3 regions of the Ferrimonas sp. genome follow, and region 1 is predicted to be linked to each of the others. Evidence: predicted binding sites of a transcription regulator. Region 1 holds the regulator's gene; each other region holds the start of a gene.

Evidence for each region. The regulator LexA, encoded in region 1, represses DNA repair genes until DNA is damaged. The targets are predictions, from matches to a motif close to TACTGTATNNNNATACAGTA.
Region 2: a site for LexA is predicted at 1,788-1,807, ahead of ACN0RV_RS09805 (DNA-methyltransferase). Genes of this name have one in related genera too.
Region 3: a site for LexA is predicted at 1,321-1,340, ahead of recA (recombinase RecA). Genes of this name have one in related genera too.

Annotation. Positions count from the first base shown of each region.
Region 1 is NZ_JBLXDO010000014.1:48,992-52,273, reverse strand. It holds partial or broken gene coxB (cytochrome c oxidase subunit II) at 1-297, opposite strand, end outside; gene ACN0RV_RS13090 (SulA-like leucine-rich domain-containing protein) at 685-1,134, opposite strand; gene lexA (transcriptional repressor LexA) at 1,134-1,754, opposite strand; gene plsB (glycerol-3-phosphate 1-O-acyltransferase PlsB) at 1,966-3,282, shown strand, end outside.
Region 2 is NZ_JBLXDO010000009.1:2,541-5,822, reverse strand. It holds gene ACN0RV_RS09810 (OPT family oligopeptide transporter) at 1-953, shown strand, start outside; gene ACN0RV_RS09805 (DNA-methyltransferase) at 1,826-2,530, shown strand; gene ACN0RV_RS09800 (GIY-YIG nuclease family protein) at 2,899-3,282, shown strand, end outside.
Region 3 is NZ_JBLXDO010000013.1:12,743-16,024, reverse strand. It holds gene mutS (DNA mismatch repair protein MutS) at 1-1,199, opposite strand, end outside; gene recA (recombinase RecA) at 1,394-2,434, shown strand; gene ACN0RV_RS12390 (regulatory protein RecX) at 2,431-2,883, shown strand; gene alaS (alanine--tRNA ligase) at 3,022-3,282, shown strand, end outside.

The sequences.
Region 1 (3,282 bases):
CATGACGATCAGGATGATGAAAGGGATCACCGTCCACAGCACCTCAACCTTGGTGCTCTCATGGAAATTGGCGGGCACTGCACCCTTGGACTTGCGGTGACGGATCAGCGAGTAGAGCATGATGCCGAACACCACTGCCGCAATGGCACAGCAGATGTAGAAGATGGTCATATGCAGGCCATAGACCTGCTCGCTGATGGCGGTCACCCCGGGTGTCAGGTTGTAGTCTGATTCCGTGGCCAGCGCCAGGGTTGGCATCAGCACCAGGCCGATCACCAACGAAAAGTAACGTCTCACAAATACTGCTCCTCTGTGTATTGCAACCTGCAATATCCAGAAGAGAGCCAGCACAGTAATTCACAGCCCTATGAAGCTCCCCTCCCCCTCAATAGGTTTGGGCATACCGCGGAACCGCTTAATCCGGAGTCACTCCGCCGCACACGATTCTGCGATCGTGTCTTTTCCTAACCTAATGAGACAAACTCATTTGATCAAGATCAAGAATAGCACTCAATGAAACAATGGAAGGGCAAAACAGAGGAAATACCTTATATGCAGGCCTGATCGGAATATAAGTCTAAGCAGATGAAAGAATGAGCGAATTATCGCAGGAAGGGAGCGAATTAGATTCAAAAATCGGGATTGGGGCTAAATACCGCCTAAAGCCCCCCTTTTTCCCGAAAATCAGTGGATCCAGTTGCTGACCAGGGCAGGAGTCATGGGGTGGCGCTGAGGCTGGAACAGATAGCCACAGCAATCGGCCCGGCGACTGGCCAGCTCCAGGCGGCGCCAATCACGGGCGGCGATGGTAGGCAACCAGGCCAGCACCGCCGAACAGGTGCGGCCGCTCAGGGCCTGCTCTACGGCCCACTGACCCTCCACCTCGTCCTGGCAGCGCACCAGCAGGATGCGATCCATGGCCACGCCGGCCTCCCGAAGGATCCCTTTCCAGCCGAAGGCGGGCGGGTTAACCAGCACCAACCAGCGCTCTTTGCGGCTGAGTTCGGCCAGTTCAGGGGCGAGACGGGTCAGGGTCTCGATGCCATCTTCCAGCTTGTTGAGGCTGGCACCATGATTCCAGTTTCCCTGCCACAGGCCGGGGTGACGGTATTGTGTTGCCTGGCGGCTTTTCATCAGTGCAATCCTCCATTTCGAATCACCCCCACTGCCAGACCCTCGATGCACATGTACTCCTGCTCCAGGTCGACCACTATGGGTTGATACTCTTGGTTTTCTGCGTGCAGATAGACGACGTTACCCTTACGTTCGAAGCGCTTTACCGTCACATCCTCTCCAACTCTGGCCACCACCACCTGACCATTGCGGGCGTCCTTCTGACTGTGTACCGCCAGCAGGTCTCCATCCATGATGCCAATGTCCACCATGGAGTCCCCACGTACCCGCAGCAGGAAATCGGCGCTGGGGTGGAACATGGCCGGATCCATCTGGCAGTGCTGTTCGATATGCTGTTGAGCCAGGATGGGTTCACCGGCGGCCACCTGACCGATCAGGGGCAGACCCAACTGCTCCGGCTCAGGCCCGCTGTCCAGCAGACGGATGCCTCGGGAAGTGCCGGGAACAATCTCGATAACCTGCTTGCGGGCCAGGGCCTTGAGGTGCTCCTCGGCGGCATTGGCACTGCGGAACCCCAAGCTCTTGGCGATCTCGGCCCGGGTGGGGGGCATGCCGGTCTCCTGCATGTGACTGCGGATAAGCTCCAGCACCTGGCTCTGTCTTGGGGTTAACGGCTTCATAGTTCTACCTGTTTATCTATACAGTACCACTGTGAGTATATACAGGTAGGCGATTAATTCAACAGTTATTTGCAGACAGGGGTCTTGGAACAGTTTGAGACAACTGAATATCTGAGCCACTGCCGTACCGAGCTCTTTCGGTGTAGAATCTACGTCAATTGAAGAACAAGAAGCGAACTCAACGGTGACTCAAGACTACCTTTCACCCTGGATGCAGGGTGCACGCTGGCTCCAGAAGCCGGTAGTGACCACCCGCCTGGTGCCCGAGGACCCTATCTCAGAGCTGGATATCGATCCCTCGCGGCCCCTGGTGTACGTGATGGCCCACGAATCCCACTCTGATCTGCTGGCGCTCCACGAAGCCTGCCTGAACAGTGGCCTACCCAGTCCCCTTGAGCCCCTGGAGGTCAAAGGGGAGAAGGTAAGCCGGGTGGTGTGGCTCAACGGCGCCACCCCCCTGTTTGGCAAACGCAAGAAAGCGGACTTTATGGCGCGCTTCGAAAAGCTGCTGGGCCTGCACCGCACTCACGATGAACTGGATGCCCAGGTGGTGCCGGTGTCTCTGTTCTGGGGCCGGGATCCAGGCAAGGAGGAGAGTGTCTCCGCCACCCTGCTGAACCGGGATCACCCCACCTGGCTGCGCAAGTTCTTTATCCTGATGATGCTGGGCCGGGACAACTTCATCCGTTTCTCCCGCCCTGTCTCCCTGCGCTACATGGCCGACAACCACGGCACCGATGAGGGGATTGCCCAGAAGCTGGCCCGGGTTGCCCGGGTGCATTTCGGTCGTCAGCGCACCGTGGCCACCGGCCCGCGCCTGCCCGACCGCCAGGCCCTGTTTGCCAGCCTGCTGGCCTCCAAGGGGCTGCAGCAAGCGGTCGCCGACGAGGCAAAGAGCAAGGGGATCAGCGAAGAAAAGGCCCGTGAAAAGGCCACAGAGTACCTGGAGGAGATCGCCGCCGATTACTCCAGCAACCTGATTCGCATCGGTGAGCGCATCCTCTCCTGGCTGTGGAACAAGATCTACAACGGCATCAACGTCCGCGGTGCCGAGCAGGTGCGTCAGTTGTCCCAGGATGGCCACGAGATCGTCTTTGTGCCCTGCCACCGAAGCCACATGGATTACCTGCTGCTCTCCTACATCATCTACCAGCAGGGGATGGTGCCGCCGCACATCGCCGCCGGGGTGAACCTGAACTTCTGGCCTGCCGGCCCCATCTTCCGCCAGGGCGGCGCCTTCTTTATCCGCCGCTCCTTCCGTGGCAACAAGCTGTACGCCGACGTCTTCCGTGAGTACCTGCACCAGCTGTTTGCCCGGGGCTACTCCATCGAGTACTTCTGCGAAGGGGGCCGCTCCCGTACCGGTCGCCTGCTGCCACCCAAGACCGGGATGATCGCCATGACCATCCAGACGGTGCTGCGCGGCATCGAGCGTCCGGTGACCCTGGTGCCCATCTATCTTGGCTATGACCATGTAATGGAGGTATCTACCTATCACAAGGAGCTGAAAGGTAAGAAAAAAGAGAAA
Region 2 (3,282 bases), on a different contig from region 1:
TCTTCTACATCGCCATGACCGACTACGAATACAAACTGTTGGTCGCAGCTCTGATGACCTTGCTGATGCTGGTACTGGGTTTTCTGTTTGCCTCGGTGGCGGGTTACATGGCTGGCCTGGTGGGCAGCTCCAATAATCCCATCTCCGGGGTCACCATCGCCACAGTGATCACCTCAGCCCTGATTCTGGTCAATATCATGGGTAGGGAGGGCCCCGGTGCCATGCTGGGTCCCATTGCGGTGATCTATCTGGCGGCGCTCATCTGCTCAGCCGCCGCCATTGCCGGGGATAACATGCAGGATCTGAAGTGTGGGCATTTGGTCGGTGCCACCCCGTGGCGACAACAGCTGTTTCAGGTGGTTGGCGTAGTCTCAGCGGCTCTGGTGATCCCCTTGATCCTGAGCGTACTGGACGCCGGTTACGGAATCGGCCGTGCCCTGGAGGGGGGCGATCCGGACCGCGTACTGGCCGCCCCTCAGGCTGGGCTGATGATGGCATTGGCACAGGGCATCTTCGGTCAGGGGATAGAGTGGAACTTTATCTATATGGGATTTGCGCTGGCGGCGGTACTCATTGCCCTCGACACCTACCAGGAGAGGCGCAACGCCTCGTTTCGTTTTCCCGTTTTAGCAGTCGCCGTGGGTATCTACCTGCCATTGGGATTGTCGGTGCCCATTTTTGTTGGCGGCGTGTTGGCTGCCACAGTGGCGAGACAAAAAGCGCGTCGGCAGCCGGACAACGCCAAGGCGACCAACAACCGCGGGGTGCTGCTGGCTTCGGGGCTGATTACCGGAGAGGCGTTAATGGGGGTGGGCATCGCGCTGTACATCGCATTTATCGGTTCGCCATTGCCCACTTGGCGCCTGGGCGGTGTGCTGGGGTTTGCCGCAATCGTCCTGGTGTGTCTCTATCTGCTCAAGCAAACCACCAACACCCGTGACCAACAGGCCTAACCAGGGAGCCAATACAGAATCAGGATTCCCAGACAGCCGATGGCCAGCAGACTGCGATAGCCAAGGTTTCGTCGCGTCATCAAACGATCGATGAGGGAAAGTGGGTGACAGTGAATACAACGGCCATGGTGGGAGGGGATCGCCCTCTGACATTTTGAGCATTGCCTCATAATCAATCCTTGAGATCCAAGCGCACTCCTGTGCGCAACACTCTCAACGTAGCACCAGATCACTTGTCACAAAACGATATGGATCAAAGGAATAAGTGTTCTCTTAGTTTCCTGTAATTGAATCTACTCCCAAGGTCCTAAACAAGCACACGTTACAGGCAATGCTATTGACTGCTTTGGCGCCAGTAGCGGTCATTGGGCCTATACGTTAACTCAGGAGACACGAATTCTCAGTTTCACTCCAAGAACAGTGCAAACGCCGACTTAAGTCATTGATTGAGCAAGATTCGATTGCTAAAGTGCCCCCACTTTCGCCACTGTTAGGTTGCTGATTTGATGATCTTTGGCAACGATGGTCGGCCATACAAGACTTACGATGGTATTCACCTACAAGGAAGAGATAGGAGCACCATATGACCTGTAGTTGTTGCAACGGACGCTTAAATGTAGGCGTGATAGAGAAAAGAGACCCAAACACCGGGCAGAGATTTAAGTCCTGTCCTCACTGTTCAGACGCTAATGGCAGTGAGCATGTATTCCACCCATACCCTGCTGCATTTGGGAAGACACCTGCTCGTGTAACAGCACGAAACCCAGATGGTTATCAAAGTTATTGCCGGGATTGCCGTAACTTGGATAAGGGAGTTTCCTCCCAAGTTTTTCAAAGTGGTAGACTATGCAGTAGCTTGGCCTAGATAATAGATGAGTATTATTCAAGGCGATGCCGTAGCTTGGCTGACAACGCTCGCAGATGCGAGCGTTGATTTAATTATTACTGATCCCCCATATGAATCGTTAGAGAAACACAGGAAGATTGGCACAACCACAAGGCTAAAAGTCAGCAAGTCTTCTAGCAATCAATGGTTCAAAGTATTCCCAAATTCTAGATTTGAAGATTTACTGCGTCAGGTGTACAGGGTTTTAAAGAAAAATTCCCACTTTTACCTATTTTGTGACCAAGAAACTATGTTTGTCATTAAACCTATTGCAGAAAAAATTGGCTTTAAATTTTGGAAGCCAATAATTTGGGATAAAGTAAGTATTGGGATGGGGTATCACTATAGGTCTAGATATGAATGTATTCTTTTCTTCGAGAAGGGGAAGAGAAAACTTAACAATTTAGGAATCCCAGATATCTTGGAGTTCAAAAGAGTATATCGAGGATATCCTGCCGAAAAACCGGTAGAGTTGATGCAGACTTTGATTGAGCAAAGTACCTGTGAAGGTGAGTTGGTTATCGACCCATTTTTTGGCTCAGGATCGGTATTGGTTGCAGCTCACAATATAGGTAGGGCTTTCTCTGGTAGTGATATTTCAAAAAACGCTCACGAGCATTTCTTAAGCCGTATTGCTCAAACGCGACTTAACGAAACAATACAGCCGATCGCTGACATTTCGGCTGATTAATGCGTGACTTCAAGGCCTCCTGAATGGCCTATAAAGTGGCGTGCGCTGCCTGTCAACCAGGCAGCGACTTGAGTCCAAGGCCATGACTCTGTGTTAGCTCGCTTCGGCGCCCAAAGAGTCATTCGTATCTACGAAGCGTGACATTACCGTTTTTTCGCAGAGCCGATCCGCCCTTCGTGCTGACAAGTAAGCAATCGATGGCGTTGAACCAGTCATAATATACTGATATATTGGGTAAATATCGCAGCGGTTCACTGCTACGGCGTGCAGATATACGGCAAGGGTGACCCTAGTGACAGGCGGCGACTTACCGCATAAAAACGACTATTAAATGTCTTAGCAATTTCAATATCACTATGGAATGTTCGATGAAGCTGTTTGAATTATTATCATTAAAGAAACCTGAGATTACGGAAGCAAACTCTAAAGTACATCTAGCCGTATGGAATGGAGAAGAAAACCCTATTGATGTGTACTTAGCCGGTGATTTTGAAGAATGGCAGCGATGGCAATCTAGAAGGAACTTCGAAAGGGAGTATATCGTTTCTTTAATCCAACTTCCAGGTACAAATCGTTGGTTATTTGCTGGCTGTTATAACTCGTTGGGGTGCTCATACCTTGAAAAACACGAATACAATTACTACTCCACTGAAGAAGTCCAACAGGTAAATTGCTTGTCTGGCAGACTCATCATTGATTTTAAACGTTCCGGTAGGCAATCATATCTTCTAGCTGAAAACTGGTCTGATGCT
Region 3 (3,282 bases), on a different contig from region 1:
GCTCGCTCCAGCAGATCCAGTTCTTCGGGAAACTCGCCCAGCTGCTGGGTCAGGGTGTTCAACCGGGCAGACTGGCACTGACCCAGGGTCTGTTTCAGTTCCGGCAGCACCCTCATCGCCTGGCGCAGTCGGGTAAAGTCCCGGGGCCGGGCGCTGCGCAGGGCCAGTCGCGCCAGCACCCGCTCAATGTCGCCAATCTCCTTGAGCAGGTCCGTGAGATCCGGGCTCAGTCCCAGATCCAGTAATTCCGCCACGGCGTCCAGACGCTGGTTCAGGGCGTTGCGGCAAGTCAGCGGTTGGTGGATCCAGCGCTGCAACTGACGGGAACCCATGGCGGTGGCACTGGCGTCCAGAACCGAGGCCAGGGTGTTGTCATGGCCGCCTCCCAGGTTACGGGTCAGCTCCAGGTTACGTCTGGTGGCCGCATCTAGCACGATGCCTTCATCGGAGAGATGGCGGCCGATGCTACGGATGTGGGGCAGGGCGGTACGCTGGGTGTCCTTGACGTACTGGAGCAGACAGCCTGCGGCGCACAGGCCCAGGTTGGCCTCCTCGACCCCAAAACCGGTCAAGTCTCTGGTACCGAACTGCTCGGTCAGTTGTTTGCGGGCGGTAGCGAGATCGAACTCCCACTCGGGTCGACGACGAAGTCCCTTGAGAGCCTCCACCAGGTGCATCGCCATCAACGATTCGCAGTAGAGCAGCTCCACCGGCGCCACCCGTTGTAGTTCGGCGGCCAGGCTCTCTTCGTCGTTCAATTCATTAAGGAAGAATCGACCTGAGGTGAGATCCAGGGTGGCAAAGCCAAAACGGCCTTGGTGTTCGTACAGGGCGGCCACCAGGTTATCGCGACGCTCGGTCAGCAGGGCTTCGTCGGTTACTGTGCCCGGGGTGACGATGCGCACCACCTTGCGCTCTACCGGACCCTTGCTGGTGGCCGGGTCACCCACTTGTTCACAGATCGCCACCGACTCACCCATCTGAACCAATCTGGCCAGATAACCCTCTACCGCATGGTAGGGGACCCCGGCCATGGGAATGGGATCGCCGCCGCTCTTGCCGCGGGCGGTCAGGGTAATGTCCAGCAGGGCCGCAGTGCGCTTGGCATCGTCATAGAAGAGTTCATAGAAATCGCCCATGCGATAGAACAGGATCACATCCTGATGTTGGGCTTTGAGAGTCAGGTACTGCTGCATCATCGGCGTGTGATGCGCTAGGGCGTCGGACTGTGGGCTCACGAGTTTCCTGCTGGGCAAAATCGACAAAGCCGTTATCATACCCCGGATCGAAAAACGCCTCCATACAGTAAACAGGGGTTGATACTGTATGACTATACAGTATACTGAGCCCAGTGAAATTTAACGCCTCATCCAATTTTAGAGTGGAGCTAGCAATGGACAACAACAAACAGCGGGCTTTGGCCGCTGCCCTGGGACAGATTGAAAAGCAGTTTGGTAAAGGCTCTATCATGCGCCTGGGTGATGCCACTGCCATGGACATTGAGGCCATCTCCACCGGTTCACTAGGCCTGGATGTGGCTCTGGGTATTGGCGGTCTGCCCGCAGGCCGTGTTGTTGAGATCTACGGTCCCGAATCTTCCGGTAAGACCACCCTCACTCTGCAGGTGATCGCCGAAGCCCAGAAGATGGGCAAAACCTGTGCCTTCGTGGATGCCGAACACGCCCTGGACCCCATCTATGCCGAGAAGCTGGGTGTGAACGTGCAGGAGCTGCTGGTGTCCCAGCCCGATACCGGTGAACAGGCCCTGGAGATCTGCGACATGCTGGTGCGCTCCGGCGCCGTCGATGTGGTGATCGTCGACTCCGTGGCTGCCTTGACGCCAAAGGCGGAAATTGAGGGTGAGATGGGCGATTCCCACGTGGGTCTGCAGGCGCGTCTGATGTCTCAGGCCCTGCGTAAGTTGACCGCCAACATCAAGCGCTCCAACACCCTGTGCATCTTCATCAACCAGATCCGGATGAAGATCGGCGTCATGTTCGGTAACCCCGAAACCACCACCGGTGGTAACGCCCTGAAATTCTACGCCTCCGTGCGTCTGGATATCCGCCGTACCGGCGCCATCAAAGATGGTGACGAAGTGGTGGGTAACGAAACCCGGGTTAAGGTGGTGAAAAACAAGGTGGCGCCTCCGTTCAAACAGGCTGAGTTCCAGATCCTCTACGGTGAGGGCTCCTCCAAAGAGGGTGAGCTGATCGACCTGGGTGTGAAGCACAAGCTGGTGGAGAAGTCCGGCGCCTGGTACAGCTACAAGGGTGAGAAGATCGGTCAGGGCAAAGCCAACTGCATCCGTTTCCTCAAGGAGAACGTGGCCATCGCCGACGAGATCGAAACCCAGTTGCGCGCCATGCTGCTGGTGAAGGCCGAGCCCCAGGCCGACGAGTTTGACCCTGCTAAAGAGGGTGAGGAAGCCTGAGCCAGGCCGACCTCAAACAGGCGGCTCTGAATCTGCTGAGCCGCCGGGATCACGCCAAAGCCGAGCTGAAGCAAAAACTGCGTCAGCGCGGCTTTGATCTTTCTGGCAGCGAAGCGCTGTTCCTTCAGCTGGAGGAGTGGGGCTATCTGGATGAGGCGCGCTTTGCCCTCTCTTACGCCCGCAGTCGTGCCCTTCGTGGTCAGGGGCCCGCCAAGGTAAGGCAGGAGCTGCGTCAGCGCGGCGTTTCCTCTTCCCTGATTACTCAGGCCATAGAGCAGGAGGAGCTGGATTGGTGGCAGTGCTGCCTGGAGCTGGCACAACGACGCTTCGACGCCCAGCTGCTGGCCGACTACGCCGCCCGTCAGAAGGCGTGGCGCTTCCTCAGCGGCCGTGGCTTTGACCGCGACCAGATACACTACGCCTTCGAGGAGCTTTCCCGAAGCGAGTAATTTTCCCTTAATTCCCCCATATCGCTGGTTTGCCCGGCCCTGTTACGGATATAATCACCCGTTTGAACAGGCAGCGCTGCCAAGCCGATGGACAGTGCGCTGCCTCAACCCAGATACAACTCTTTTCAGGATGACCGCATGCGTATGACCACTGCTGAAATTCGGGAAGCTTTCCTGGAATATTTCCGCACTCAGAACCACGAAGTAGTGGAGTCCAGCTCCCTGGTTCCTCATAACGATCCCACTCTGCTGTTTACCAATGCGGGGATGAACCAGTTCAAGGACGTATTCCTCGGCGCAGAGCAGCGCAACTACTCCCGTGCCACCACCTCCCAGCGTTGTGTGCGCGCCGGTGGTAAGCATAACGACCTGGAAAATGTGGGTTACACCGCCCGTCAC